One region of the Janthinobacterium sp. GW823-FHT03B06 genome, then DNA from elsewhere that is predicted to be linked to it. Evidence: predicted binding sites of a transcription regulator. Region 1 holds the regulator's gene; each other region holds the start of a gene.
The links. Region 1 encodes sigma-54, which starts transcription at its own class of promoters, with help from an activator protein. Its sites were predicted from a motif close to TGGCANGNAANCTGCTTT; they were not measured.
Positions count from the first base shown of each region.

Region 2: the regulator sigma-54 is predicted to act here: its motif matches at 5,384-5,401, upstream of AC1RBA_RS04180 (circularly permuted type 2 ATP-grasp protein).
Region 3: the regulator sigma-54 is predicted to act here: its motif matches at 3,815-3,832, upstream of AC1RBA_RS06630 (EDSAP-1 family PEP-CTERM protein).

Region 1 covers NZ_JBXAJE010000003.1:194,191-203,992, reverse strand. The annotation lists gene AC1RBA_RS11925 (GGDEF domain-containing protein) at 1-471, shown strand, start outside; gene AC1RBA_RS11920 (cation:proton antiporter domain-containing protein) at 486-2,465, opposite strand; gene AC1RBA_RS11915 (KpsF/GutQ family sugar-phosphate isomerase) at 2,550-3,584, shown strand; gene AC1RBA_RS11910 (KdsC family phosphatase) at 3,584-4,117, shown strand; gene lptC (LPS export ABC transporter periplasmic protein LptC) at 4,160-4,771, shown strand; gene lptA (lipopolysaccharide transport periplasmic protein LptA) at 4,797-5,378, shown strand; gene lptB (LPS export ABC transporter ATP-binding protein) at 5,378-6,133, shown strand; gene AC1RBA_RS11890 (RNA polymerase factor sigma-54) at 6,138-7,616, shown strand; gene hpf (ribosome hibernation-promoting factor, HPF/YfiA family) at 7,686-8,045, shown strand; gene AC1RBA_RS11880 (enoyl-CoA hydratase/isomerase family protein) at 8,177-9,262, shown strand; gene rapZ (RNase adapter RapZ) at 9,263-9,802, opposite strand, start outside.
Region 2 covers NZ_JBXAJE010000001.1:893,916-903,717, reverse strand. The annotation lists gene AC1RBA_RS04200 (alpha/beta hydrolase) at 1-1,068, opposite strand, end outside; gene AC1RBA_RS04195 (proteasome-type protease) at 1,177-2,055, opposite strand; gene AC1RBA_RS04190 (transglutaminase family protein) at 2,147-2,956, opposite strand; gene AC1RBA_RS04185 (alpha-E domain-containing protein) at 2,956-3,900, opposite strand; gene AC1RBA_RS04180 (circularly permuted type 2 ATP-grasp protein) at 3,894-5,348, opposite strand; gene AC1RBA_RS04175 (sensor histidine kinase) at 5,519-6,646, opposite strand; gene AC1RBA_RS04170 (hypothetical protein) at 6,730-7,602, opposite strand; gene AC1RBA_RS04165 (TonB-dependent receptor) at 7,688-9,802, opposite strand, start outside.
Region 3 covers NZ_JBXAJE010000002.1:160,709-170,510, forward strand. The annotation lists gene AC1RBA_RS06600 (DEAD/DEAH box helicase) at 1-658, shown strand, start outside; gene AC1RBA_RS06605 (acyl-CoA thioesterase) at 748-1,206, opposite strand; gene AC1RBA_RS06610 (hypothetical protein) at 1,298-1,666, opposite strand; gene AC1RBA_RS06615 (hypothetical protein) at 1,796-1,933, opposite strand; gene AC1RBA_RS06620 (hypothetical protein) at 2,174-2,347, opposite strand; gene AC1RBA_RS06625 (glycosyltransferase) at 2,485-3,717, shown strand; gene AC1RBA_RS06630 (EDSAP-1 family PEP-CTERM protein) at 3,906-4,886, shown strand; gene AC1RBA_RS06635 (EDSAP-1 family PEP-CTERM protein) at 4,995-5,987, shown strand; gene AC1RBA_RS06640 (nitroreductase family protein) at 6,007-7,107, opposite strand; gene AC1RBA_RS06645 (ThiF family adenylyltransferase) at 7,108-7,977, opposite strand; gene AC1RBA_RS06650 (methyl-accepting chemotaxis protein) at 8,065-9,624, opposite strand; gene AC1RBA_RS06655 (hypothetical protein) at 9,747-9,802, opposite strand, start outside.

The DNA.
Region 1 (9,802 bases):
CTGCTGGAAGAAATCGCCCGCGCGCGGCGCCAGAATTATTGCATCTCATGCATGTATATCGATATCGACCATTTCAAGCTGTTCAATGACAAGCATGGCCACCAGGGCGGCGATGAAGTGCTGCGCGAAGTGGCTACGCGCATCCGCACGGAATTGCGCCGCTCCGATGCGCTGGGCCGCTTCGGCGGCGAAGAATTCGTCGTGCTGCTGATCGACGCCGACCTCGACAGCGCAACGTTTGTTGCCGAACGCATCCGCGCCAGCATCGCCGGCACCATGTTTGACTTGCCGGGCAGCGCGCAAGCGTGGGTCAGCGTGTCGATCGGCGTGGCCAGTCTGGACGCGGACGCGGCGCTGCTGCCGATCGAAACGGTGGCGCAGCAACTGGTGTCGCACGCCGACCAGGCCCTGTACCAGGCCAAGGCCGATGGCCGCAACAAGGTCGTCAGCTGGCAGCCGCAGAGCAGCTGAGCAAGATCGGCTGATTATTTCAATAGCAAGGTTTCGGCCTTGGCCACGGCGTCGGCCGTGCCGCGCAGCACCACCACGTCGCCGCTGGCCAGCTGCGTTTCGGGGCTGACATCGAGGCTGCCGCGGCCGCGGCGGATGGCCGTCACAAACGCGCCGCAGCCGGCCACGTCGATCGCACTCAAGGGCAAGTCCACGCAGTGCGCCCCTTCGCTGACGGTGACCGTATGCAGGCGCTCCAGTTCGGCATCGTCGCCCGCGTCGCTGGAACCGTGGAAATAGCCGCGCAGGGACGCATAGCGCTCCTCGCGCGCCGCCTGCACCCGGTGCACCACGCGGCGCAAGGGCACGCCCATCATGATGAGCGCGTGCGAAGCGAGCATCAGGCTGCCTTCCATCAATTCCGGCACGACTTCGGCCGCACCCGCGCTTTTCAGCTGGTCGAGGTCGGTATCGTCGTGGCTGCGCACGATGACGGGCAAGGTCGGCGCCATTTCTTTGAGTAAATGTAATAACTTCAGTGCCGACGCGGTATTCGCATACGTGATCACCACGGCGCTGGCCCGGTAGATGCCGGCCGCCACCAGGCTTTCGCGCCGGCCCGCGTCGCCATACGAGACGTGGGCGCCGGCCAGCTGCGCTTCCTGCACCCGTTCCGGGTCCAGGTCCAGCGCGTGGTATTCGATCTTTTCTTCCGCCAGCAGGGTGGCCAGGCTTTGCCCGCTGCGCCCGAAGCCGGCGATCAGCACGTGTTTCTGCGAAGCCATGGTGCGCGTGGCGATCTTCGTCAGCGCCAGCGATTGCATCATCCAGTCGTTGGCGGCCAGTTTCATGACGATGGCGTCCGACTTGGCGATGAGGAAGGGCGCCACCAGCATCGACAGCACCATCGAGGCCAGCACCACCTGCACGACGAACGGGTCCATCAGCTTGATGCCGCCAGCCAGATTCAGCAGCACGAAGCCGAACTCGCCCGCCTGCGCCAGCGCCAGGCCCGTGCGCAATGACACGCCTGTCGATGAGCCGAACAGCCGGGCCAGGCCCGCGATCAGGGTGAATTTCAGCAGCACGGGGCCGCACAGCAAGAGCAGGACGAGCCACCAGTTATCAAGCACCACGCGGATATTGAGCAGCATGCCGACGGTGATGAAGAACAGGCCCAGCAGCACGTCGCGGAACGGTTTGATATCCTCTTCCACCTGGTGCTTGAATTCCGTTTCGGAAATGAGCATGCCGGCCACAAACGCCCCCAGGGCCAGCGACAGCCCGGCGCGCTCCGTGATCCAGGCCGCGCCCAGGGTGATCAGGAGCAGATTGAGCATGAACAATTCCTGCGAGCGGCGCTTGGCGACGATGGTCAGCCAGCCGCGCACCATCTTCTGGCCGAGGAACAGCAGCAAGATCAGCACGACCAGGGCCTTGCCGCCGGCCCAGGCCAGGGTTTCGGCCAGGTTGTCCGAATCGCGCGTGAGGGCGGGAATCAGGATCAGCAGGGGCACGACGGCCAGGTCCTGGAACAGCAGGATGCCGATGATTTTGCGGCCGTGTTCGCTTTCGAGTTCCAGCCGTTCCGTGAGCATTTTCGAGACGATGGCCGTCGACGACATGGCCAGCGCGCCGCCCAGGGCGAACGCGGCTTGCCAGCTCAGGTGGATGTAGGCGGACAGGTAGCGCCCGACGAACCAGCCGAAGACGACGGTGGCGATGATGGTGGTGACCACCTGCGCCATGCCTAGGCCGAAAACGATGCGCCGCATGGCGAGGAACTTGGGCAAAGAAAACTCGAGTCCGATGGAAAACATCAGGAAGACGACGCCGAACTCGGCCAGGGTATGGCTGGCTTCGTTTTCCGCCGCCAGGCCCAGCGCATGGGGGCCGATGACGATGCCGACGGCCAGATAGCCCAGCATGGGCGGCAAATGCAACATTCTGAAAGCGACCACGCCCAGCACGGCGCTGCCGAGTAACATCAGGGTCAGTTCAAGCGAGGAAAACATGGGTTGCCCGGTACGGTCAATGGAAATCGTTGTTTGTTGTGACTGGCAAGTTTTTTGCTTTCCTAATTCGTTTATACTTTGGGCATGAGTGTAACCCATGAAAAAACAATGCTGAAAGCTTTTGATCGAATTGACATGCAAGCGACCACCAAGCGCGCTGTCGCGCTGGCCCGCACCACCTTGCAGATCGAGTCCGACGCCATCAATGCGCTGCACGCGCGCCTGGCAACGGACGACAGCGTGGGCCGCGCCGTGGCGCTGCTGCTGCAGTGCAAGGGGCGTGTCGTCGTCTCGGGCATCGGCAAGTCCGGCCATATCGCGCGCAAGATCGCCGCCACCCTCGCTTCCACCGGCACGCCGGCCCTGTTCGTGCATCCGGCCGAAGCGGCCCATGGCGACTTGGGCATGGTCACCTCGGACGATGCTTTTATTGCCATCTCGTACTCGGGCGAGTCGTCCGAACTGATGGCCATCATGCCCGTCGTCAAGCGCATGGGGGGCGTACTGATTTCCATGACGGGTAAACCGAATTCCAGCCTGGCCCAGCTGGCCGATGTGCACCTGGATATTTCTGTTGAAAAAGAGGCCTGTCCGCTGAATCTGGCGCCGACGGCCAGCACCACCGTCACCCTGGCTCTGGGCGATGCGATCGCCGTGGCCTTGCTCGACTTGCGCGGCTTCAAGGAAGAAGATTTCGCCCGCTCGCACCCGGGCGGCGCCCTGGGCCGTCGCCTGCTGACGCACGTGCATGACGTCATGCGCAGCGGCGAACGGGTGCCGAAAGTACCCGTGGACGCCTCGCTGCTGCAGGCGCTGGAAGAAATGACGAAGAAGGGCATGGGCATGACGGCCGTCGTCGATGCGGACAACCGCCCCGTGGGCGTGTTTACGGATGGCGACTTGCGCCGCATGTTCGAGCGCGTGCAGGACTTCACGCAAGTGGCGATCCGCGACGTCATGCATGCGCAGCCGCGCAGCATCGCGCCCGAACGCCTGGCTGTCGATGCCGTGGCCGTGATGGAACAGTTCCGCATCAACCAGATGCTGGTCGTCGATGCCGACGGCAAGCTGGTGGGCGCCCTGCATATCCATGATCTGACGCAAGCGAAGGTGATCTGATGGAGAGCGTAGCGGACAACCTGGCGCGCGCGGCCAAGGTCAAACTGATGATCTTTGACGTCGACGGCGTGCTTACCGACGGCAGCCTGCATTTCGGCCCGGACGGCGAAATGATGAAAACGTTTAATGTGTATGATGGCCTGGGCATCAAGCTGCTGCAGGAATCCGGTGTGCAGACGGCCATCATCAGCGCGCGCCGCTCGGCCATCACGGCACGCCGCGCGCAAGACCTGGGCATTACCCATGTGCACCAGGGCGGTCACGACAAGCTGACGCCGTTTCGCGAACTGCTGGCGCTGACGGGCTTGACGGAAGAGCAATGCGGCTACATCGGCGACGACGTCATCGATGCGCCCATCCTGCGTCGCGTGGGCTTTGCCGTCAGCGTGCCGGGCGGGCGTCCGGAAGCGCAGGGCCTGGCACACCATGTGACGCAGGCCGGCGGCGGCCGCGGCGCGGTGCGCGAAATCTGTGAATTCCTGCTGCGCGCCCAGGACAACTATGCGCGCGTCATGGCGCCGTTCCTGGAGTGAGGTGCGCCTTGCCGCCAGTGACCTATGAAAGAGTGAAACCCTATGCGTAAGCCAGGAGGCGCCCATCGCTGGCGCATGATTTTTACCCTGCTGGGCGCGGTCGTCGTCGCGCTGGCCAGCTTTTGGCTGCTTGAAGTGATGAACAAGAATGGCCAGGACATCAAGGCCAGCAAGAATTTGGGTGAGCCCGACTATTTCATCACCAATTTCAGCCTGGTGCGCATGGACTTGACGGGTAAGCCCAGCTATATCGTGTCGGGCAACAAGCTCACGCATTATCCGGCCGACGATTCGTCCGATATCGACCAGCCCTTCGTGCGCAAGCTCACGCCGGGCATGCCGCCGTTGAACATGAATGCGGAACTGGCGCATATCGACCAGGACAATACCCGGCTGCAACTGCACCGCAAGGTCGTGATCGACCGCGTGGCCAGTCCGAAGGCGCAGAACCTGACCGTGAGGACGGAAGCGCTGACGGTGTTTCCGGACGAAGAAAGAATGGAAACGGACGTGCCTGTCGATATCCTGACGGGCGCCTCGCGCATCAATGGTATCGGCATGAAGGCCAATAACGCCACCGGCGTGGTGGAAGTGCAGAATGCCTTGCGCATGGTCCTCCCGCCGAAACCGCGCCCGGCCGCGGCGGCAAAATGACAGAATGAAACAAGGAAACCATACTATGAAGAACATCTTGCTGTTGAGCGTATTTTCTCTGGCCCTCATGGGCGTGGCGCATGCCGAGAAGGCCGATTCCGAGAAGGAAGCCGTCATCACGGCGCGTAGCGGCCACGTCGATGACGTCAAGCAGATTCGTACCCTGACGGGCGACGTCGTGCTGGTCAAGGGCACGCTGACCATGAAGGCGGGCCGGGCCCTGATCACGGAAGACCCGCAAGGCTACCAGTTCATCACCTTCTGGGCAGATCCCGGCAAGCTGGCCACGTTCCGCCAGAAGCGCGATGGCGCCGGCGACCTGTGGGTCGAAGGCGAAGCGGAGCGCGTGGAATACGACAACAAGACGGAAGTGGTGAAACTGTTTTCCAAGGCCAAGCTGACGCGCCTGGAGGGCACGAAAGTGACCGATGTGGCCAATGGCGCCTTCATCTCGTATGACAGCCGCAAGGAAGTATTCAAGATGGAAAATTCCGACAGCGGCACCAGCACCTCCGATGGCGGCAGCGTGCGCATGGTGATCCAGCCGAAGACCAAGGCGCCCGCGGCGGAGAGAGCGCCGGCCACACCTGTGCCAGGAACGAAATAATGGACAATACCCGTTGCGGCAGCACCCTGATCGTTCGCGGACTGCAGAAAACCTATGGCAAGCGGCAGGTCGTGCATGATGTCTCGCTGCAAGTCGAATGCGGCGAAGTGGTGGGGCTGCTGGGCCCGAACGGCGCCGGCAAGACCACCTCGTTCTACATGATCGTCGGCCTGGTGCCGTCGGATGGCGGCAGCATCGACATCAGCGGCGTGGACATTTCCAGCCTGCCGATCCACCGCCGCGCGCAGATGGGCCTGTCGTATCTGCCGCAGGAGGCGTCCGTGTTCCGCAAGCTGACGGTGGAAGACAATATCCGCGCCGTGCTGGAAATCCAGACCGTCGAAGGCCGTCCTTTGAAGAAGGCCGAGATCGAGGAACGCCTGGATAAACTGCTGGCCGACTTGCAGATTGAAAAGTTGCGCGAGAACCAGGCGCTGTCCCTGTCGGGCGGCGAGCGCCGCCGCGTGGAAATCGCCCGCGCCCTGGCCACCGATCCCCGTTTCGTGCTGCTCGACGAACCGTTCGCCGGCGTCGACCCGATCGCCGTGATCGAGATCCAGCGCATCGTGCGCTTCTTGAAGGAGCGCAATATCGGCGTGCTGATCACCGATCATAATGTGCGCGAGACGCTGGGTATTTGCGACCGTGCCTACATCATCAACCAGGGCTCGGTACTGGCGTCGGGACGCCCCGACGACATCATCGCGAACGAGTCGGTACGCCGGGTCTATCTGGGCGAACACTTCCGCATGTAAGCCAATGAAACAATCATTGCAGCTGCGCACTTCGCAGCACCTGGCACTGACGCCGCAGTTGCAGCAATCGATACGCCTGTTGCAATTGTCTACTCTGGAATTGCATCAGGAACTCGAGCAACTGCTGACGGACAATCCCTTGCTCGAGCGCCTCGACGATCCGCTCGACCGTTCGCTGCGCCTGCTGTCCGACGGGGCCTTGAGCTCCACGGCCGCGCCGGCCGAAGCGCCGCCCCAGCCGCCAGGCCAGGAGGCGCCCGCGGCGCCGGCCGAAGCGGAAACCTTTGACGGCGAGGCGGGCGAGGGCCCGGCCGCCGCGGATGGCGGCGACAGCGACTGGAGCGAAGCGAGCCGGGGCAAGGCGCCCGACGACGAAGATTCCCGCCCGCAACTGGAGGCCCATCACTGTACCCTGCGCGAACACCTGATGGAGCAGATGCGCGTGACGGTGCTCGAATTGCGCGACCGCGCGCTGGTCGAGCTGATCATCGACGCGCTCGACGACAATGGCTACCTGGAAGAGTCGCTCGACGACATCCTGGCGCGCCTGCCGGAAGAGCTGGAAATCGATGCCGACGAGATGCGCACGGCCTTGTCGCTGCTGCAAAGTTTTGATCCGCCCGGCGTGGGCGCGCGCAATGCGTCCGAATGCCTGGCGCTGCAAATCAAGCGCTTGCCGCACATCGCCATGGTGACGCGGCGCATGGCCCTCGTCATCGTGGAAAAGCACCTGGCCTGGTTTGCCCAGCGCGATTTCAACAAGCTGAAAAAAGCCCTCGATTGCGACGATGAAGACTTGCGTGAAGCGCAGACGGTAATTCGCCAGTGCAACCCGCATCCGGGCGCCGTGTTCGCTGCGGACGTGTCCGATTACGTGGTGCCCGACGTCGTCGTCAAGCGCGCGCGCAATGGCTGGCAAGTGACCCTGAACAACGACGTCATGCCGCGCCTGCGCGTCAACGCCATGTACGCCAACTTGCTCAAGCAGGGCAAGGGCGAGGGCGCCATGGGTGCACAGTTGCAGGAAGCCAAGTGGCTGATCAAGAATATGCGCCAGCGCTTCGACACGATTCTGCGCGTGGCGCAGGCGATAGTAGAAAGACAAAAGAACTTTTTTTCGCATGGGGCCGTTGCCATGCGCCCCCTTGTGCTCCGTGAAATAGCTGATACACTGGGTTTACACGAGAGTACTATCTCGCGGGTAACAACTCAAAAGTACATGCTGACCCCGCACGGCATGTTCGAGTTGAAATATTTCTTTGGTAGCCACGTCGCCACCGAAGCGGGGGGCGAAGCGTCATCGACGGCGATACGGGCATTGATCGTGCAACTGACAGGAGCAGAAGACCCTAAAAATCCTTTATCCGACAGTAAGATTGCGGACATGCTGGGGGAACAAGGCATGGTGATTGCGCGACGTACTGTTGCCAAATACCGGGAAGCGTTAAAAATTCCGCCAGTGAGCCTGCGTAAGTGTTTGTAAGTTTTTTTCGGTTCCTCTGCGGGCCGGATACGATGGACCGCACGAACCCGATCATCTTTAGGAGTGTGTATGAATCTCACCATCAGCGGACATCATCTCGAAGTGACACCAGCCATCCGTGAATACGTACAAACGAAGCTGGAGCGCGTGAAACGTCATTTCGATCAAGTTATCGATATCGCCGTGATTCTGACCGTGGATAACCTCAAAGAGAAAGAAAAACGTCAAAAGGCCGAAGTCAACCTGCGTCTGAGTGGCAAAACTGTCTATGTGGAAAGCCTGGCGCACGACCTGTATGCCGCGATCGATACCCTGATCGACAAGCTCGATAGGCAAGTGATGAAATACAAAACCAAAGTGCAAGGGCACGGTAAAGAGGCGATCAAGCATCTGCCAGACAGTTCGGAAGAAGAATTCGCCCCCGCCTAAGCGGCCCGCGACTTTCAACCGGCTGTGATCAACTAAGGGCGCACATTGCGCCCTTTTTTGCGTCCAGCGAAACGCAATGTTCGCCGCGCAGGCGCTAGAATGTTTGCACTTTCACTTCTTTCCTGCCTGCCATGAGCGACCTCGTCCAGATTTCCATCCGCCACCGCACGGGCCACATCGTGCTCGACCGTCCGAAAGCCTTGAATTCCCTGTCGCTGGAGATGGTGCGCGCCCTGAGCGCGGCCTTGCTGGCCTGGCGCGACGATCCGCAGGTGGACGCCGTGGTGATCCGCTCCAGCAGCGAAAAAGCCCTGTGCGCGGGTGGCGACATCCGTTTCTTTTACGACGCGGGCCTGGCCACGCCGCAGGGCGGCAGCGCCTTGCTGGAAGATTTCTTTACGGAAGAATATGCTTTAAATCATCTGATTCACTTCTACCCGAAACCGTATATCGCCGTCATGGATGGGGTGGTGATGGGCGGCGGCATGGGCGTGGCGCAAGCGGGGCCCGGCAACCGCCTGCGCATCGTCACGGGCCGCACGCGCATGGCTATGCCGGAAGTCAATATCGGCCTGTTCCCCGACGTGGGCGGCAGTTACTTTTTATCCCGTCTGGCGGGTCAGCTGGGCCTGTACCTGGGCTTGACGGGTTTGACGATCAACGCGGCCGACGCCCTGTACACGGGCCTGGCCGACGTGTATCTGCCCGAGGCGCAGATGGGGGCGCTGCTGGCCCTGTTCGAGTCCACGCCGGGCGAAGGCTTGCCGGTCGCCATCAAGGCGCTGGCGGCGCCTTTCCAGGCCGAGGCGGGCGCTTCCCCCCTGGCCACGGCGCGCGCGGCGCTGGACCGCCACTTCAGCGCGGGTTCGGTGGCCGCCATCATGGCCTCGCTGGCGCAGGATGACGGCGCGTTCGCGGCGAAGGCGCTGGCGGCCATGCGCCTGCGCTCGCCCTTGATGATGTCGGTGACCCTGGAGTTGCTGCAGCGGGGCGCCCACCTGGGCGTGGCCGATTGCCTGCGCATGGAGCGCACGGTGGTGCGCCACAATTTCGAACATGGCGAAGTGCTCGAGGGCGTGCGCGCGCTGGTGGTCGACAAGGACAATGCGCCGCGCTGGCAGCCTGCCAGCCTGGACGGGGTCGACGCGGCCATGGTGGCGCGTTTCTTCGCCCCCGTCTGGCCGGCGCAAGCCCATCCGCTGCGCCACCTCGACTGATTAAGAACGCTCGCGGTGGCGCAGCACGACTCTTTCTTTGGGGCCGAAATACTGCGCCAGCCGTTCCGCCATGTACACGGAGCGGTGCTGGCCGCCCGTGCAGCCCAGCGCCACCGTCAGGTAGCTGCGGTTGTCGGACTTGAACGACGGCAGCCATTTCTCGATGAAGGCGCGAATGTCGGCCAGCAGCTCCAGCGCGCTCGGTTGCGCGTCGAGGAAGGCGATCACGGGCGCGTCGCGGCCGTCGAGCGGGCGCAGGGCCAGGTCGTAATAGGGATTGGGCAAGGCCCGCACGTCGAAGACGAAATCGGCATCGAGCGGCACGCCCAGCTTGAAGGCGAACGATTCGAAGAACAGGGTCAGCGGCGCGCGCTCTGAGGCGACGATATCCTTGATCCACGCGCGCAGTTTGTTGGCGCTCAGGTCCGAGGTATCGATCACATGGCCCAGCTGTTCGATGGCCGACAGGCGTTCGCGTTCTTCCGAGATGCACTCGATCAGGGTGCGGCGGCTGGCCGGATTCTGGTTCGGACGCAACTC
Region 2 (9,802 bases), on a different contig from region 1:
AGTGACGGGGTTGCGCGCGCCGGCCAGTTTGGGCGCGATATCCTGTTTGAAGATGGCGGCGTCGATGTCGGGCGCGGACAGGATGATTTCCGTGATCTTTTGCGCCAGCTGCGGTTGCGCGGCCAGCAAGTCGGCCACGGCGCGCGCCAGGCCCCGGCTGCCCATGCTGTGGCCTACCAGATAGACTTGCGCCGCCTCCGTGCTGGCGAGAAAGTCGCCCAGGAAGGCCGTGATGTGGGGCGTGCTCCATTCGATATTGTTTTCATCGATGGTGTAGCTGGCCACTTCACCACGCGACGGCCAGCTGTAGAACACGGGCGCGCCGTCGAAACCGAGGTCGTAGGCCATTTGTCCCGTGCGCCGCGCCGCATCCTCGAAACTCACGTTGTAGCCGTGCACGAAGATAAAGGCGCTCTTGCCGGCCGACGCGCGGATCTGGGTTTTCAGTGCGGCAAAGAAGTTGTCGCGGTCCTGCACATCGGCCGACAGCACCACCACATGCTTGGCCGGGTCGTCGCGAAATTCCAGGCGCCACAGCGACGGCGATTCCAGCTGGCCCATGCGGTGGTCGCGCGGGATGCTGATGTCGCAGCTGCCATAGTTGAGCGGGCCATTGCCTCCCATGACGTTGCGTTCGCCGCTGAAGCGCTGGGCCGGCGGCTTGCCCACGTCACGCTGGCGGTCCGTGGCGAAATACACTTTCACCACCGCGTAGTTCGACACGACGGCGCTTTTGTCGGCGGGGGCGGGCGCCGTTTGCGCCGCAGGCGCTGCCGGCGGCAGGGCTACGGGCGGACGCAGCGCATCGAGCAAGCCTTGCGCGGCGAACAGGGTTTCCATGTCATCGGGTACTTTCGCCGTGGAGAGGGCAGCCGACAGGGCCAGTTGCAGCTGGGTATTGGCGGGTTCGGCCTCCAGCGCGGCGATGGCGGCCAGGATGGCGGCGGCGCTGTCGAACTTGGCGATGGCCAGCTTCAGGCGTTGATAGTGGCTGGCGACGGCTTCCGGCGCGTGGCCGGGCGCGCCATGTTCGATGGCCGCCACGACGGCGGAAGTAATCAAGTCCATGCGCTACCTGCCTCTCTGATCAGTATGAATTAAATATCAACTCATATTGCCATAAAAGCACGCGGAAAGCGACTTGTCCAGCACCGCGCGCACGCGGTGCGCGGCAGGTCAATGCTGCTTGTCGTCGCTGAACTGCTGCGCCAAGGATTGCAGAGGGGCCACCGTCAGGCCGCCGCGGCTCACATGCTCGGGGATGGCCACGCGCACCGGCTTGCTGTGCATGTTGCTTGACGACAGCACGTTCGTCGTGGTCTCTGGCGCCGCATTCCACACGGGATCGACGATGCCTTCGAACACCTGTTTCAATTGCTCGCCCCAGGTATCTCGGATCATGCGGAAATACTGGTTCTTTTCATCGATGGTGACGAAGCGCGTGACGGCCAGGCTGCCCGTCTCGTAGACGAGCAGATCGAGCGGCAAGCCGACGGAAATGTTCGAGCGCAAGGTGGAATCCATGGAGATCAGCGCACACTTGGCCGCTTCATCGAGGCGCGTGAACGGGTTGATGACCCGGTCGATGATGGGCTTGCCGTATTTGGCTTCGCCGATCTGGAAATACGTGTTTTCATCGTGCGATTCGATGAAATTGCCGGCCGAATACACCTGGAACAGCCGGCAGCGCTCGGCGCCTATCTGGCCGCCCACAATGATGCTGACGTTGAAATCGATGCCGCAGTCGGCCAGGGCCTTCGCTTCGCGCAGGTGCACGGTGCGCACGGCTTCGCCCACGATGCGCGCCGCGTCGTACATGCTGGCCACGTTCCAGATGCTGCGTCCGTCCGCATCGACGTGTTCGGAGACGATCTGGCGGATCGCCTGCGAGATCGACAAATTACCCGCCGTCATCAGGACCAGCATGCGGTCGCCCGGGTTCTCGAACACGCTCATCTTGCGGAAGGTGCCCACCTGGTCCACGCCGGCGTTGGTGCGGGAGTCGGACAGGAAGACCAGGCCTTCGTTCAGGCGCATGCCTATGCAATAAGTCATCGTCGTAAATCAAATCCAAAGGGGGAGCATTCTACACCAGCCGGGGCTTGAGTCTCCGCCGCAAGCCCCGGCCAGCCTCATTCCTGCCTATTTACACGGGCACGATCTGTACATCCACGTGCAGCGTTTCCGTGCCGCCGCCCTGGCGCACGCCGCGCACGGGCGCCGCCGAATCGTAGTCGCGCCCGATGGCCAAGCGGCAATACGCATCCGTCATCAGCCGCGCGTGGGTCACGTCGATGCTGACCCAGCCTGCGAAATCCGTGTCTTCCGTCCAGGCGTCGACCCAGGCGTGGCTGGCCGCGTGGCCCGTCGTGCCTGGGTCGATGTAGCCGGACACATAACGGGCCGGGATACCCCAGGCGTGGCAGCAGGCGAGGAACAGATGGGCGTGGTCCTGGCACACGCCGCGCCCCAGTGCCAGGGCGTCGCCGGCCGTGGTGGTGACCATGGTGGCGCCGCTTTCATACGCCACCTTGCCGACGATGTGCTCGGCCAGGCGCAGCAGATGGCCCGTGCCGGCCGTCACGCGGCGGTCCGGCAGGCTGGCGGCCGCCAGCTCCACGATGGCAGGGTTGGCCTGCGTCAGCGGCGTCGGCATGGTAAACAACAGCGGGGACAGGGTATCGACCAGGTTCAGTCGTCCCTTGTGCGGGTAGATGGTTTCCACCACGCCCTGGGCGACCAGGCTCAGCGACTGATGGCTGCCGTTAATGGTCAGCATGTGCGACAGGTTGCCGTAGGCATCCGTATAGGCGTGGCACTGGCCCGGCGTCGTGATTTGCCAGGACCGGGCCCGCTGCTGCGGCTCGATACGCGGCGTCAGGTGCAGCTGCTGGATGGTATAGGCCAGCGGTGCACTGTAGGCGTAGCGGGTTTCGTGGCGGATGGTGAGCTGCATCAGGCCGCCAAGGGAACGAGGAAGTCGCGGCTGACCCGGTTGCCCAGCTCATAGATGTTTTCCAGAAACTCCGTCAGGGTATGGTGCAAGCCCGCCTTCATGATGTCGTCGATATGGCCGAATTTCAGTTCCGCATGCAGCTTGCCGGCGAACCGCTCCGTATCGGCGGACACGTCGTTTCGGATATGTTTCAGATTTTCCACCACGTCATCCATGCAGGCAAGGAGCGACCTGGGCATGTCGCCGCGCAGCATCAGCAATTCCGCCACGCGCGCTGGCGTGATCACGTCGCGGTAGACCTTGCGGTAGATCTCGAAGCCGGACACGGAGCGCAGCAGGGCGGCCCAGTAGTAAAAGTCGCGCTGGGTGATGTCTTTCGAGGTGTCGCGCGCGCCATGGAACTTCACGTCGAGGATGCGCGCCGTGTTGTCGGCCCGCTCGAGGAAGGTGCCCAGGCGAATGAAGTGGATGGCTTCGTCCTTGAGCATGGTGCCCAGGGTCACGCCGCGCGACAGGTGCGAGCGGTACTTGACCCATTCGAAGAAGGCGCTGGGGTCCGTTTCCAGCAGATTGCTTTTCAGGCGCTTCTGCATGTCGAGCCAGGTGGCGTTCTGGATTTCCCACACTTCCGTCGTCAGGGTGCCCCGCACGGCGCGGGCGTTTTCGCGCGCGCCCGTCAGGCAGGCCAGGATGGACGAGGGGTTGTTCGGGTCGCGCACCATGAAGTCGAGCACGTCGCGCGTATGGAAGCGGCCATATTGGTGGTCGTACGCGCTTTGCAGCTCGGAAATGCCCAAGGTGGCGCGCCAGCCTTGCTCCGCGTCCTGCTCGGACTGGGGCAGCATGGACGTTTGCATGTTGACGTCGAGCATGCGCGCCGTATTTTCCGCCCGCTCCGTGTAGCGGGCCATCCAGAACAAATGATCGGCAGTGCGGCTCAGCATGTTTTCTCTCCTGCAAAGGCGGATGTGGCTTCCAGTACCCAGGTATCCTTGGTGCCGCCCCCCTGCGATGAATTGACCACCAGCGAGCCTTCGCCCAGCGCCACGCGGGTCAGGCCGCCCGGTACCATGGAAATCGTCTTGCCGGACAGCACGAACGGGCGCAGATCGATGTGACGCGGCGCGATGCCAGCGTCCACGTACGTGGGGCAGGCGGACAGGGCCAGGGTCGGCTGGGCGATGTAGCCGTCCGGATTGGCCAGCAGGCGCTGGCGGAAATCCTCGATCTGCGCCAGGCTCGACGCCGGCCCCACCAGCATGCCGTAGCCGCCCGCGCCATGCACTTCCTTGACGACGAGTTTCGCCAGATTCGCCAGCACGTAGGACAGGTCGGCCGCCTTGCGGCACTGGTAGGTGGGCACGTTGTTGAGGATCGGTTCCTGCGACAGGTAGAATTTGATCATGTCGGGCACGAAAGGGTAGATCGACTTGTCGTCGGCCACGCCCGTGCCGATGGCGTTGGCCAAGGTGACCCGTCCCGCGCGGTACACGGACAGCAGGCCCGGCACGCCCAGCGAGGAATCGGAGCGGAAGGCCAGCGGATCGAGGAAATCGTCGTCGACCCTGCGGTAGATGACGTCGACGCGCTTGGGCCCGCGCGTGGTGCGCATGTAGACGCAATTGTCTTTGACAAACAAATCCTTGCCTTCGACCAGTTCCACGCCCATCTGCTGGGCCAGGAAAGCGTGCTCGAAGTAGGCGGAGTTGTACATGCCGGGCGTCATGACGACGACCGTCGGGTCATCGACGCCCATGGGCGCGACGGAACGCAAGTTGTCTAGCAGCATATCCGGGTAATGGTCGACGGGCGCGATGCGGTTGCGCGCGAACAGTTCCGGGAACAGCCGCATCATCATCTTGCGGTCTTCCAGCATGTAGGATACGCCGGACGGCACCCGCAGATTGTCTTCCAGTACATAGAATTCGCCCTTGCCCGCGCGCACGATGTCGACGCCGGCGATGTGCGCATAGATGTCGGAAGCGACGGCAATGCCCTGCATTTCCGGGCGGTACTGGGCATTCTTGTAGATTTGCTCGGCGGGAATGATGCCCGCCTTGATGATGTTTTGTTCATGATAGATATCATGGATGAACATGTTCAAGGCTTGCACGCGCTGGATCAGGCCCGTCTGCATCTGCGCCCATTCGGCAGCGGGGATGATGCGGGGGATGGTGTCGAACGGAATCAGGCGTTCCGTGCCGGCATCGTCGCCGTAGACGGCGAACGTGATGCCGACGCGGCGGAACGTCAGGTCGGCTTCGGCCCGCTTGCGGGCGATGGTCTCGGGCGATTGCTGTTCCAGCCAGTTGTTGAATTCACGATAGTGTTCACGTACCTTGCTGTCCGTACCCACGTCATCTGCAGTCATTTCATTGAAAAAATTTGCCATGTTGTGATTTCCCTTGAGCCGTGTCTGACTATAGCTCAGCAGGAAGCGTGCCAATGGCGCACGCCCGAAAGTATGTAAAAAATGACCACTTTTGTGGCGTAAAACCGTCATCCGCACCGCTTTGGTGCGCTACGGCAGCGATTTTGCCGGCAGATGGGGCGTAGCTGCGATCAGGTGCCTGGCGTGACGAAGGGCCGGCAATCGATCGGCAGGTCGATGGTAAACGTGGTGCCCGTTTCCGGCGCACTGTCGACCAGCGCGCTGCCGCCGTGGCTTTCCGCCACGTTTTGCACGAAGGGCAGGCCGATACCCCAGCCGGGCGCGTTGCCTTCGTGCTCGCGGCGCAGGTATTCGAAGATGCGCTGCGTCTGGTCTTGCGCGATATTGCTGCCCGTGTTGTGCACGCTCAAGATCATGCGTTCGCGCAAACTGTCGATATGAATATGGATGGGACCGTCGTCGCCATACTTGACGGCATTGACGACGAGGTTTTCCAGGGCACGGCGCAGCGAATTTTCGCACCACCAGCCCGTCACGGAGGTGCCGCTGACCACGCATTTGCCCGGATGGCCGATATTGACGCTGTCGGCAACCTGCCGTGCCAGCGGCAGTACGTCGAGGCGCCGCAGGACGAGGGGCAGCTTTTGTCCCCGGTGGTAGCTGAGCGTATCGAGCAATTCCTGGATCATGTCGTCGAGGCGCTTGCCGTGCTCGATAATTTTCAGCGCCAGCGCCGCCACGTCCGGCTGTTGCGCGCGCCGCTGCAGCAGCTGTGCACTGTTGAGCATGACGGACAGGGGATTGCGCATGTCGTGCGACAGCCCGGCGGCGATGCGGCGCTGAAAACTTTCGTGCATGGCGGTAAATTCCAGGATGGCTTCGCGGATGCCCGTATCGATCGAGGCATTGATCACCTTCCAGTCCTTTCGCCGCAGCGGCACGCCCGCCTCCAGCGCGGCGGCGGCGAAGCAGTCGCGGAAAATCTGGTATTCCTGAATTACCTGTTCCGGGCCATAACTGGTCATGCGCGCCCGTTCGTTGCCATGCACGGCAGGCGCGTTGGTGTTGCTGGTGGCGTCGTCGCGCGGGTAGCCTGGCGTGAGCGCTTCGGCCAGGTTGTCGAAGAAGGCGGGCAAGGTGTTGATGAGGATGGGCGTGAGCAAGGCATCGGCGCCGCGTACCTTGGCGCGCACCTCGTGCTCCCACTGCGTCAGCACGGCATCGCGCATGCTGAAGATGCGCCGCGTGCGGGCGGGCATGTCCAGCGCAAGCATTTTCTGGTCAGAGGCATAGGTCATCGCGGCTCCCCATCGACATCCCGGCATCCGCGCGATGCAAGGCGGGAGCTAAAGTATCCTCCAAATCGGCGCGCAGGTGGCGTTCAATTTGACGCGTGGGCGCCCGTCATGACGGCGCTCAAATGGCTGAGGGCCGCATCCCATTGCTCCAGCGAAAAGTTTTGCGGGTCGTCATGACCGTTCGCAAAGCCCGTATCGAGCACGGCGTGGAAGGCAGGGATCAGCCACGTGCCCTTGCGCACGCTGGCGGCGATGTACAGCAGGGCCAGGCGGTCGTATTGGGCCGGTGTAAAGCCGGGATCGGGCGCCAGGCCATCGTTGCCCTTGCCGCCGCCGGGCACGGAGTTGCGCGGCTGCACCAGTTCCACGTGCAGGAACAGGCCCGTCAGCGACGGCTTGTCCTTTTCCAGCTTGCTGGCATAGCCGGCCGTGCCAAAGTCGCGCACGGCCAGGGAATCGCCGAGCCGGTTCACGTAGACATGGCCTTTCGGACCGCCGCCCAGCGCCGGATTGCGCAAGCTGAAATCGTTGAAATCCCAGCTGGCGTCGTTGATGTGATCGGGAATAGTTTCTAACAAGAAATTCGGGTAGCTGGTGTCGTGGATGACGAAATAGCGGGCCATGGGCGCGGCCAGCCGGCCCACGGCGCGCGACAGCGGTGCATCGACGGCGCCGCCCGCGTCCGCTTCGCTGATCGATTGCTGCGCCAGCCAGGCGCGCAGGGCGACGGGGGCGATGCCCGTGCGCTGGCCGACGTGGGCGGCAAGAAAGGCCGGCAGCGGCGCACTGTCGCCCAGACGCGCATACAGTTTCACGGGGCGCAGCAGACACATGGCTTGCGCCCGCGCATCGCCCTTGAAACCGCTTTTCCAGGCGGCATACGGGCATCCGGCCTGCTTTTGGGCAGCGGCGGGCAGGGACATGCAGAGCAATAACAGGAGGGCAGGGAGTTTCATGCTGGCATTGTCGCCCAAATCCGGCCGTTGGCACAGGCGCGCACGCGAAGCTGCCCGGGGAAGCGGCAGCTTCGCGTCGGTCCGGTTAAAACGCCACGCTGCCCGATACGACGAAGGTGCGCGGCGCGGCCAGCACGAGGCTGCCCGCGTCGAACGAGGAGACGGCCGAGGCCCAGTAGCTGCGGTCGGCCACGTTGTCGATGCGCGCGCGCAAGGTCACGTCATGGCCCGCCAGTTGCGTCAGGTAGCGCGCGCCGATGTCGACGCGGGTCCAGGAAGGCAACTGTTTGCTGTTGGCCAGATCCGCATACTGCGTCGAGGTGTAGACGGTGCGGGCATTCAGGCTCAAGCCTGGCGCGCCGGGCACGTCCCATTCGCCGCCCACGCTGAGCTGTGTTTTTGGCGCGCCGATGGCGTTCTTCCCATTGTTGGCCGGCTTGTCCGTCTTGCGCTGTTCCGTATCGAGCCAGGTCAGGCCGCCCAGCAGGCGCACGCCCGCCATCGGCGTGCCGAAGACGGACAGTTCCAGGCCCTGGTTGCGCTGTTCGCCCGACAAGGTGGCGCGCGAGCCGACCACGGCCGGCAAGGGCTTGGCGGTCGAGAACAGCGCGGCGCTCATGCCCAGCCTGCCGCCGTCATATTTGACGCCGATTTCCTTCTGCTTCGACTTGTAGGGCGAGAAGACTTCGCCATGGTTGCTGACCAGCTGGTTCTCCTTGCCATCGAAGTAGGTGCCGCTGGCAACGGGACCCTTGACCAGCGCCTCGATGTAGTTGGCGTAGACCGACACGTTCTTGCTGGCCTTGTAGACGATGCCGGCCACGGGCGTCGTGGCGCTCTTGTCATAGCTGGAATATTGCACGGCCGTGCCATAGGCATACGCCGCGTCGCGGATCTGCTGGCGGCGCAGGCCCACGGTCAGCAGCAGCCGGTCGTCGAGGAAGGCCATGGTATCGGCCACGGCGTAGCTGTTGAGGATAGTTTTTTGCGTCAGCCGTGGGTCGTTCATCACGCCGGCAGAGTTCGCGGGCAGGGTGGGCGGCATGGCCACGTCCAGCGGATGGTAGATATTCGTCGGCAAGCCCGCATAATCGCTGATCGCATACGCATTCTTCGCCTCGTTCCAGTGACCGGACCAGCTGGCCACCAGGGTGTGGCGGACGGCGCCGGTATGGAGCTTGCCGCGCACGCCCAGTTCGCCCGTGCGGATTTCCTGCTTGCGGGCATTGTCGAAGCGGTACACGCTGGCATCGCCATTGAGCGCGCTCAACGTCGGTTGGGCCAGGCTGTTCGCTTCCTTCGTCGAGCGGCTGCCGAACGCGGCCCAGGCTACGACATCCTTGGCGAGGTCGACTTCGGCGCGCGCCGTGCCGAACACGTCATGCTCCTTCGAATAGCTCCACGGCTGGGCAAAGTTCTTCGACGCATCGGGTGCGCCCGGCAAGGCCGTCAGGCTGCCCGTGTTGATGGAAGGGCGCGGCGCCGTCAAATCGAAATTCTGGTAGCCGGCGTCGGCCGACAGGCGGTAGCCGCGGCCCCGGTAGTCGAGGCCCACCGAGAACATGCCCACGTCGTGGTCTTCGCGCTGGATGCCGGTTTCGCCCTGGCGCTTGGCGGCATTCACGCGCACGCCGAATTCCTGCTGCTCGCCAAAGCGGCGCGCCACGTCGATGGCCGCGTAGGCGTGGCCGCCCGATTCCACGCCCACGGTCAATTCCGTCAGCGGCGTGTTGCCGGCGCGCTTGGGCATCAGGTTGATGGCGCCGCCGATGCCGCTGCCGCCCGGCGCCGCGCCGTTGAGGAAGGCGCTGGCGCCGCGGAACACTTCCACGCGCTCGAGTAATTCCGGCGAGACATATTGACGAGGCAGGACGCCGTACAGGCCGTTGTACGCCACGTCGTCCGAATCGAGGGCGAAGCCGCGGATCACATACACTTCCTGGAAGTTGCCGTAACCGCGAGACATGCGCACGGCGCCATCGCTTTGCAGCAAGTCGCCCACGCTGCGCGCTTGCTGGTCGGCAATGAATTGCTGTGTATAACTGGTGCTGCCGAATGGCGAGTCCATCATGTCCAAGGCACCGAGGATGCCCATGCGCCCGCCGCGCGCCACCTGGCCACCCGCATACGCTTTCGACAGTCCTTGCGCCGACGCGTCGGCCGAGGCATTGACGACCACGGTCGGCATGGTTGGCGCGTC
Region 3 (9,802 bases), on a different contig from region 1:
TCTGTCGCACAAGAATCGCCTGCTGGACCACCTGCTGCGCGACGAATCGCTGGACCAGGCTGTTGTGTTCACCGCCACCAAGCGTGACGCCGACACCATCGCCGACCGCCTGAACATCGCCGGTTTCTCGGCTGCCGCCTTGCACGGCGACATGCATCAGGGCGCGCGTAACCGCACCCTGGACGGCATGCGCCGCGGCCAGGTCAAAGTGCTGGTTGCCACCGACGTTGCCGCCCGCGGCATCGACGTGCCGACGATCACCCACGTGTTCAACTACGATCTGCCGAAGTTCCCGGAAGACTACGTCCACCGCATCGGCCGTACCGGCCGCGCTGGCCGCAATGGCCTGGCCATCTCGCTGGTGAACCACGCTGAAGGCATGAACGTCAAGCGCATCGAACGCTTCACCAAGCAATTGATCCCGGTCAATGTCATCGAAGGTTTCGAGCCGAAGAAAACGGCATCGGCGCCACGTTCGAGCGCCCGTCCAGGCGGCTGGAAACCAGGCGACAACCGTGGCGGCGCGAAGCCAGGCCAACGCACGTTCAGCAAGCCGGGCGCACCGCGCAAGGACGGCGCGCCGAGCACCGGCGGCGGCTACAAGGGTTCCAACCCGCGCAGCACCGACGGCGCACGCCGCAGCTACGGCGACCGTTAATCACGGCGCCATGCCGCCAGCAGGCGGCAGGCAATAAAAAAAACGGCCACCAGATTGCTCTGGCGGCCGTTTTTTTATGCCGATTGCCTTTACTTCTTCGACACCTTCTGGCGCGACAGCTTGCGCAGCTTGGCTTGCTCGAAGCGCGCATGCTGCTCCGGCGTCTCGAGCACCAGTGGCGGCACGGCCACCGGCTTGCGGTTGGCGTCCACGGCCACCATCGTGAAATAGCAGCTGTTGGCGTGGCGCACCAGGCGCTGCTGGATGTTTTCCGTCACCACGCGGATACCCACTTCCATCGACGTCGTGCCCGTGTAATTGATCGAGGCCAGGAACGTCACCAGCTCGCCCACGTGGATAGGCTGCAAAAACATCACCTGGTCTACCGACAGGGTCACCACATAGCTGCCCGAATAGCGGCTGGCGCAGGCGTAGGCGACGCTGTCGAGGTATTTCAGGATGGTGCCGCCATGCACGTTACCGGAAAAGTTGGCCATATCGGGCGTCATCAGGACCGTCATCGTCAGTTCGTGGGCCGACCAGTTCATCGCGCTGTCCAAAGTGTTCTCCAAAGGGGAAAATGAAAAAATGAGGGGGATGTGAAAACCGGCCACTGGGGCCGGTTGCCGGGACAGGCTGTTACAGTCCCAGGTTGTCGATGTCGGCCAGCGATTCGCGGCCCTTGTCGGAAATGTCGTGGCCCTCGCCTTCGGCGCGCGCCACGATGTGGGCTTTCTTGCCCAGAAAGTAAGCCACTTCCGTGTCCAGCTTGGTCAGCGGATCGGCGGCGACGGCGCGCAGCCCCATGATGCAGCGGCGCAGGAACAGCAGTTGCTGCGCCTTATCGGTGATGGACAGACGGCCATCGCGTGCATAGCTGAGCAGCTTCAGGCCCGACAGGCGCTTGGCATTGCGGGCAACGCAAGCACTGGGGCGCTCGGTCTTGATGCCGCGTGCAACTTGCTCCAGCGCGTCATATTCATCGGTTGTTAATTTCTCGTTCTTCATTACTTTTCCATAAAAGGCCAGGTGTTCGGCCCCCATGGTACGCGCCCCGCTGCGCATCGGCAACAGGCAACGTGCATCTACCGCCGCCGGCCAGGCGGCCAGGCGGCGGAAACACGCGTGTGATGAGCGTTATTTGTAGCTGCGCAGCAGCAGCCATGCGAGGCCGCAACCAGCAACGGCACCCGCCAGGGCCAGCGCCACGAGGTGTTTGCTGGTGATCACAGGCCGCCGGCCCAGGTAGATTTTGTTATGCAAGGAATTGCCCACGATGGTCTCCTGTACAAGAATTTTTATGATGTCTCATTATAAGAACAGAATCGTGACGGCCGCATGACACTCGACAGTTGGGGCTTGATTTGTATCCACTCGGCAACATTTGTGGGCATTTTTGTTGTTTAAATGGCGTACCTCCGGCGAGGCCCGCGCCTTCCATTTCTGACTGGAAATAAACACGGCGCGCGCCTGCCCACCGCAGGCCTTGGCGCGGCGCCATGGCACGAAAACCGCTCAATGCATTTTCACGGGCGGTGGCGGCGGCGTTGGCTCCTCGACCGGCACGGGGTCGATGTGCGGCGGCTGTTCCGGCGGCGGCGTGAGGGGATCGCCTTCCGGCGGTGGCGGCATATCGGGTTCGGGCGTGCTGTGTGCACGCAGCGGGGAAAAACGGAATTGTGGCTGCATGGTGGCCTCCTTTGCCCCACTCTAGCCGATGCGGCCAAATCCTGGCGCCCGCCAGTGGCACGCTGCAGGGGAACTAAACGGCGTGGCGCCACTCCAACTTGGCAGGCATCCCCTACAGCACGAGTGCAAGCGACCCTATGGCGCGCAAGAAAATCCTCTTTATGGCCGAGGCAGTGACCCTGGCCCATGTTGGCCGCCCACTGAGCCTGGCCCAGGGCCTGGACGAGGAAGCGTACGAAGTGCACTTTGCCTGCGCCGATGGGTATGACTTTTGTTTCAGGCAAGCCCACTTCCGCCGCTGGCGCATCGACAGCATTTCATCACTGCAATTTCTGCAGGCGCTGGCCCACGGCAAGCCCGTCTATACGGAAAGCACCTTGCACGCGTACGTGGAAGATGACTTGCGCCTGCTCAATGCCGCCCAGCCCGATCTCGTGATCGGCGACTTTCGCCTGTCGCTGTCCGTCAGCGCGCGCCTGCAGCACATTCCCTACATTACCGTCAGCAACGCCTACTGGAGTCCCTGGGTGCGCCAGCATTACACGGTGCCCAGCCTGCCCCTGACGGGCGTGCTGCCCATCTGGCTGGCCGATCCCCTGTTCCGCCTGATCCGCCCGCTGGCCTTCGCCTCGCATGCCGTCCCCCTGAACCGCGTGCGCCGACGCCATGGCCTGCCATCGCTGGGCAGCGACCTGCGGCGCATCTATACGGATGCCGACCGCACCTTGTACGCCGATATTCCCCAGCTATTCCCGCCGCATGGCATGCCACCCACGCACGACTACCTGGGCCCCATCATCTGGGCGCCGCCGCTCGACTTGCCGGACTGGTGGCAGCGACCGGAACTGAGCAGCGGACGGCCGATCGTCTATGTCACGCTGGGCAGCTCGGGCCAGGGGCAATTGCTGCCGCGCGTGCTGCGCGCGCTGGCGCCCCTGCCCGTCACCGTGCTGGCGGCCACGGCCGGCACCATCCGCGTCGATGCCGTGCCGCCGAATGCCTATGTCGCGCCCTTTCTGCCGGGCGACGCGGCCGCCCGCCGCGCCAGCCTGGTGATCTGCAACGGCGGCAGCCCCACCAGCCAGCAGGCGCTGACGGCAGGCGTACCCGTCATCGGCATCGCCGGCAACCTCGACCAATTCCTCAACATGCACGGCATCGCGGGCGCCGGCGCCGGCCTGCTGCTGCGCGCCGACCGTTTCCAGGAAACCGCCCTGCGCCATGCCGCCACGCGCATGCTCGACGATGGCCGCGCCAGGCTGGCGGCGCGTCAACTGGCCACGGCCATGCGCGACTATGTGCCAGGGCAACGCTTGCTGCCCCATCTGCACGCCCTGCTGGGCTCGTCGCCCCGTGGTAGCCAGCCTTGAGGGGCGCCGTCGGTTTTTCTTACAACGCGTCCGGCAACACCTGCACTGTGTCAACAAAAGCACGCCAAGTCATTGATTTCAAAAGAACCTCATGCGTTGGCATGGAAGTCGCTTAAGTCTGGCCATGAGCACCTGCCGACAGGACTCAGGCAAGACTTCCAGACTCACTCAACCACGAGGTGAATGACATGAAACTTTCTAAACTGAAACTGCTCCCGGCGGCAGCGACACTGGCCATGCTGTGCGCGGCCGGTAGCGCACAAGCGGGCGCCTACGGCTATTCCTACAACAACATCTTCGGCCTGGTCATCGCCGTGCCGACGGGCCAGATCACGGTGGCCAACAGCACCACGATTTCGCGCAGCACGGCCACCCTGAACGGCGTGAGCGTCATCAACGGCGGCGCCGGTTCGCTCGACGCGCCGCGCGCCAACGTCGGTGCCGTCACCAAGGGCGAAAACGACTTCACCCAGCAAGGCCCCACTGGCACCTATTCGCGCGGCGATGCGCAGATCGTCAGCACGCAGTTCCCGTCGTTCCCGCCCGGCTCCACCTCCACCCAGGTGGTGAACGTGGCCGAAGCCCATCTGGGCGGCCCTGCCGGTACGGCCGATGCCTCCGGGCGCAATGGCTCGACCACGGGTTTTTCCGTCGATTTCGTCGTCGGTTCGCCCACGGCGACGCTGAGCTTTGACTTCCTGGCGTCGCCCTTCATGCAGGTCTTCCTGCAAAGCACGGTCGGCCAGTTGTCCACGGCCACGGCCAACCTGGTCGTCACCTTCACCATCACGGATGCGGCGGGCCTGACGGTGTTCAACTGGACGCCCGATGGCGTGATCGGCTCGGGCATCTTCGGTGGCACGGAAAACGCCGACGGCGCCAACCTGAACACCAGTCTGGCGACCAATTTCCTGACGCGCGGCAACCTGTTCACCTACGACCCTTCCGGCTGCGGCACGCCCACGGGCACGGGCGTGGGTACGGGCTGCGGCAGCAACTTCAGCTCCGTCAGCAATGCTTTAACGGCCGGCAACTACACCTTGACCTTGAATGCGGTGGAAAGCGTGGACCTGGTGAAACAGGCGGTGCCGGAACCTGGCACTCTGGCACTGCTGGGTCTGGGCCTGGCTGGCCTGGGCTATGCCCGCCGCCGCAAGGTTGCCGCCTGAACCAGGCAACAGGGGGATTTACAGGCGAGGGAGTCTCCTCGCCTTTTTTTATGTGGCAAGCCTGTCGGTTTTCCTTACAACGCGGCCGCCCGGCAGATGAGGATTTTCATGACTACATTTTCTTGTACCCGCTTGCCAACGGCCTTGCTGGCCTTGCTGTTGCTGGCCAGCAGCGGCACTGCCGGCGCCGCCGCCTATGGCTATTCGTACACCAGCGTCTTTGGCCTCGTCATCAGCAACCCCACCGGCTCCACCACCTTGGTCAGCAATATCGACCTGTCGCGCACCACCGCCACGCTCAATGGCAGCAGCGTCATCCACGGCGGCAGCAACGAGATCGATGCGCAGCAAGCGACACGCGGCGCCGTCACCAAGGGGGAAAATGATTTTACGCAACAAGGCATGGGCACGGCCTCGTTTGCGCGCGGCGAGGCGCAGATCGTCACCTCGCAAATCCCCCCCTTTCCACCAGGCTCGACCAGTACGCACACGGTGAATGCGGCGGAAACCTTTCTCGCGGGCGGCGGCAGCGCCGACGCCTCGGGACGCAACGGTTCCAGTACCGCGATGACCGTCAATTTCGTCGTCGGCCAACCGGGCGCGACCCTGGCCTTCGACTTCCAGGCCCTGCCTTTCATGCAGTTGTACCTCGATGCCCTGGCCGGCACGGGCTCGGCGGCCACGACGAATATGGCGATGACGTTTACCATCATCGATGAACATGGCCAGATCGTCTTCAACTGGGCCCCCGACGGCAACCTGGGCTCCGGCATCCTGGGCGGCACCGAACTGGCCGACGCCGCCAGCCTCAACACAGGATACGCACAAACGCCGCTGACCAGCGGCAGCGTGTTCACCTACGATCCCGGCGGCTGCGGCGCGCCCACGGGCACCGGCATCGGCACGACGTGCGGCGGGCAGTATGGCGCCGTCACGGACAATCTGGTGGCAGGCAGCTATACCCTGGTATTGAACATGCTGAACAGTTCCGAACTGGCCTATGTGCCGACGGACACGCCGATACCGCTACCTGGCACCTTGCCGCTGCTGGTGGCGGGTCTGGCGGCGCTGGCTGCCCTGGCGCCACGGCGGCGGCGCTGAACGCACAGGGAGTCACGCCTCACGGCCCAGCCGTGGGCGCCACCAGCAAGTCTTGCAGCGGACGGCGCAGCGAGCGCGCACTGGCCGCCGGCCCGGCGCCGATGCGCCCTAGGAACACGGCCCGCTCGACCGCCGCCGCCCCCAGCACGCCCTGGCATTGCACGGCCAGCTCCTGCGCCATGTCCTGCATGCCATCGGTGCGCGAAAAGGCGCGCCGTTCGCGCACGTAGCGGGCAAAGATCAGCGGCGTCAGTTCCGGCTGCAATTGCAGTCCCAGTTGCGTGGCCGTCAGCCAGAAGCGCTGCATGGCGCGGCCGGCCGCCACGTAATCGTCGATATGGCGCGGCGGCGCATCGGCCAGCAGCACGAAATGCGCGGCACAATACAGGCCCGGCAGCAAGTCCATCTGCAGCCGCGGGGCAATGGTGCCTCCCAGCCAAGTATTAAAAAAATCCACGCGGCGCCAGCTGTGCATGACCCAGCGCATCAGCCGCGCCGTCATGGCATCGACGCCGAGCGCCTGCTCCGGGATGCGGTCGGCACTGAAGCGCGCCCCCCATTCGATCACGTCGCGGTGCACCTTGTGCGCTTCGGGCATGGTCAGGCGCAGCTTCGCATTGTCGAACATCAGCCGCGCGCAGGCCAGGCGCGCGCGCCCGCCTTCGAACCACTGCACGCCGTAGCCGGGCGGCAAGCTGGCCGCCAATGCCGCCTTTTCGCTGGCGCGCAGGCTGCGCGTGCTGAGCCGGCGCCGCTGCACGCTGCGCCGGGGCAGGAAGGCCGCCAGCGGATCGGGCAGCATGCCCGGGCTGTCGACCAGCCGTACATCGAAGGTGGGCAAGGTGTCGGGCATGGACAAACGCCGGCGCGCTTCCATGCGCAAGCCGTGACAGCTGGCCGCCAGTGCCATGCTTTCAAGCAAGGCACCCAGCGACAGCTGGCTGGGATGGCCGTCGAGGTCATACACGCAATGGCTGCGCGTATCGAAACCATGCACGACCACGTGCCGCTGGTCGACGACTTCAAAGCGCCACGGCTGCGTATTGTCGCCGCTGGGCGCCCAGCGCGCCTGCTCGAGGATGTTTTCCAGCACGGGATCGTTCAGCAATGCTTGCGCCATTTATGCCCCCTGTGCGGCGCGGCGCCGCTTGATGATGGCCATCGTCAGGCGCTGCAGCGGATGACGGTTGCCGCCTGGACGCCAAGTATGCACGAGCTTGTTGCGGTAGGCGTCGAAATGCACGCCGTGCGGTGCCGCCATCACCTTGCCCCGTTTTAACAGGATTTTCAAGGCTTCCGTGGCGGCCGCGCCCGCGCACAGCTGGCAGCCCATGATGGTCGACGGTCCGCGCCGCTCCTTCAGGTTGATGGCGGACGGGTCGACCAGATACGGGCCGTGCAAGCCGGACGGCGCCAGCCCGACGAGGAAGCGCAGGGCCTTCTCTTCTTCGGGCAAGTCGCCCCAGCCAAAATACTCTTCGAACGTCATGCCGCCCGGCATGAAGCTGAGCACGGCCGTGCCCATGCCCAGCGGCGCGGCCGTGATGGCGGGAATGCCCAGGCGCGCGCACGTGGCGAAGGTGGCCTGGCGCGCGGGGAAGGCAAAGAAATCCAGGCCATCCACGTACAGGTCGACACCGGCAAAGAACTCCGCCAGGTTGCTGTCGTGTATGCCGTCGGGAAATTGTTTAATCTCCAGTTCGGGATTGATGTCCTTCGCCATCTGCGCCAATACGGCCACCTTGGGCTGGCCCAGGGTCGACATCATGGCGCCGGCCTGGCGGTTGAAGTTGGCGATATCGAAGGTGTCGAAATCGGCGATGTGGAAGGCGCCGATGCCCAGCCGCGCCAGGGTCAGCAAGTGCACGCCGCCCACGCCGCCCATGCCCGCGATGGCCACGCGCTTGCCGCGCAAGCTGTTTTGCTCCGCCTGCGTGACCCAGCCCAGGTTGCGGGCAAATGCCGCGTGATAGGAAAAACCTTCTGTCATGCTCACCTCTTCTGTGCATCCATTGCGGACGAAAAAGTTTGGACAGGTGAGCCGGGGATAAGTTCCCCCGTGACAGATAAAAAGCGGCTAGCGCGTCAGGCGCCGCTGCGCCGCGGCCGGCGCCACGGCGCCCACCTTGAACACGCTGACGATCTGCGCCAGCCCGGCCGCCTGCTCGTTCATGGCCTGCGCTGCCGCCGATGCCTGCTCGACCAGGGCCGAGTTTTGCTGCGTCATGTTATCCATCTCGACGATGGCCTGGTTGATCTGCTCGATGCCGGCGCTCTGCTCGGCGCTGGCCGAGGAAATCTCGGCCACGATATCGGTCACGTGCTGCACGCTGGAGACGACTTTTTCCATCGTCTCGCCCGCCAGCGCCACCAGTTTTTCACCGGCGCCCACTTGCTCGGCGGAGCTGTCGATCAATTGCTTGATTTCCTTGGCGGCACTGGCCGAGCGCTGAGCCAGGTTGCGCACCTCGCTGGCCACGACGGCGAAACCACGGCCCTGCTCGCCCGCGCGCGCCGCTTCCACGGCCGCATTCAGGGCCAGGATATTCGTCTGGAAGGCGATGCCGTCAATGACGGCGATGATGTCGCCGATTTTCTTCGACGAGGCATTGATGGCGCCCATGGTGTCGACCACCTGGCTCACCACGCCGCCGGCCTGCGTCGCCACTTGCGAGGCAGAAATGGCCAGCTGGTTGGCCTGGCGCGCATTGTCCGCATTCTGGCGCACGGTCGAGGTCATTTCTTCCATGGTCGAGGCCGTTTCTTCCAACGATCCCGCCTGCTGCTCCGTGCGCGCCGACAGGTCGTGGTTGCCCGAGGCGATCTCGCCCGATGCCGTGGAAATCGATTCCGCATCGCTGCGCACCTGGCTCACCAGATGCGCCAGGTTGTCGCGCATGGCCTTGATGGCCATCAACAGACTGGACGTATCGCCGGGACGCGTGTCGATCTGCGTGGTCAGGTCGCCCTGGGCGATTTGCGCCACGATGGCGGCGGCATAGTCGGGTTCGCCGCCGAGCTGGGCCAGGATGCGGCGCAGCATCAGGGCCGCCAGCGCGCCCACCACCAGCATCAGCGCACCGCCGATGGCCAGCAGCACGCCCGCCTGGGCCCAGAATTTGTGGTTGATGTCATCGATATACGTGCCCGTGCCGATCAGCCAGTCCCACGGTGCAAATTTCACCACGGCATACATCTTCGCCACGGGGTCGGGCACGCCCGGACGCGTGCCGTCCGCCTGCACGAGGCCGATGCGGCTGTTGGCCAGCGCGGCGCGGTAGCGGTCGCCCGACTGCTTCATGTTCTTTTGCGGCGTGCCGATGCGCGACGCATTCGGATGCACGTACAGCAAGTCCGTGCTGAAATCGCGCACAAAGTAATACATTTCGTCCTTGACGAAGCTGCCGATGGCCAGCTTGGCCTGCTGCTGGGCCTGCTCCCGCGTGAGCTTGCCCGACTGTTCCAGCGCGTACGCCTTTTCCACGGATGCGTTGGCCAATTCGACCAGCACCGTCAATTGCTCGACGCGCTCGGCCATCATGGTCTGGCGCAGGGAATACAGGGAGAAGGAAGCGATGAGGACGATGCCCAGCAAGGTGCTGAAACACAGGAGGAGAATGCGTGAACGGAGTGTCATGGGTGCCTGGAGTGAATAGGAAATTTAATTGCCCGATGGAAATCTTTTCAGAAAAGCAAAACGGGCGGCGCTACCGGGCTGTGCCCGGCAGGCACCGCCCGCTGTAAGTCGTGTTTAAAAGGTCAGGCCAAGGCTTCCTTGGCCGCCTCTTCCGGCGTCAAGCCGTCGTAGAACTGGT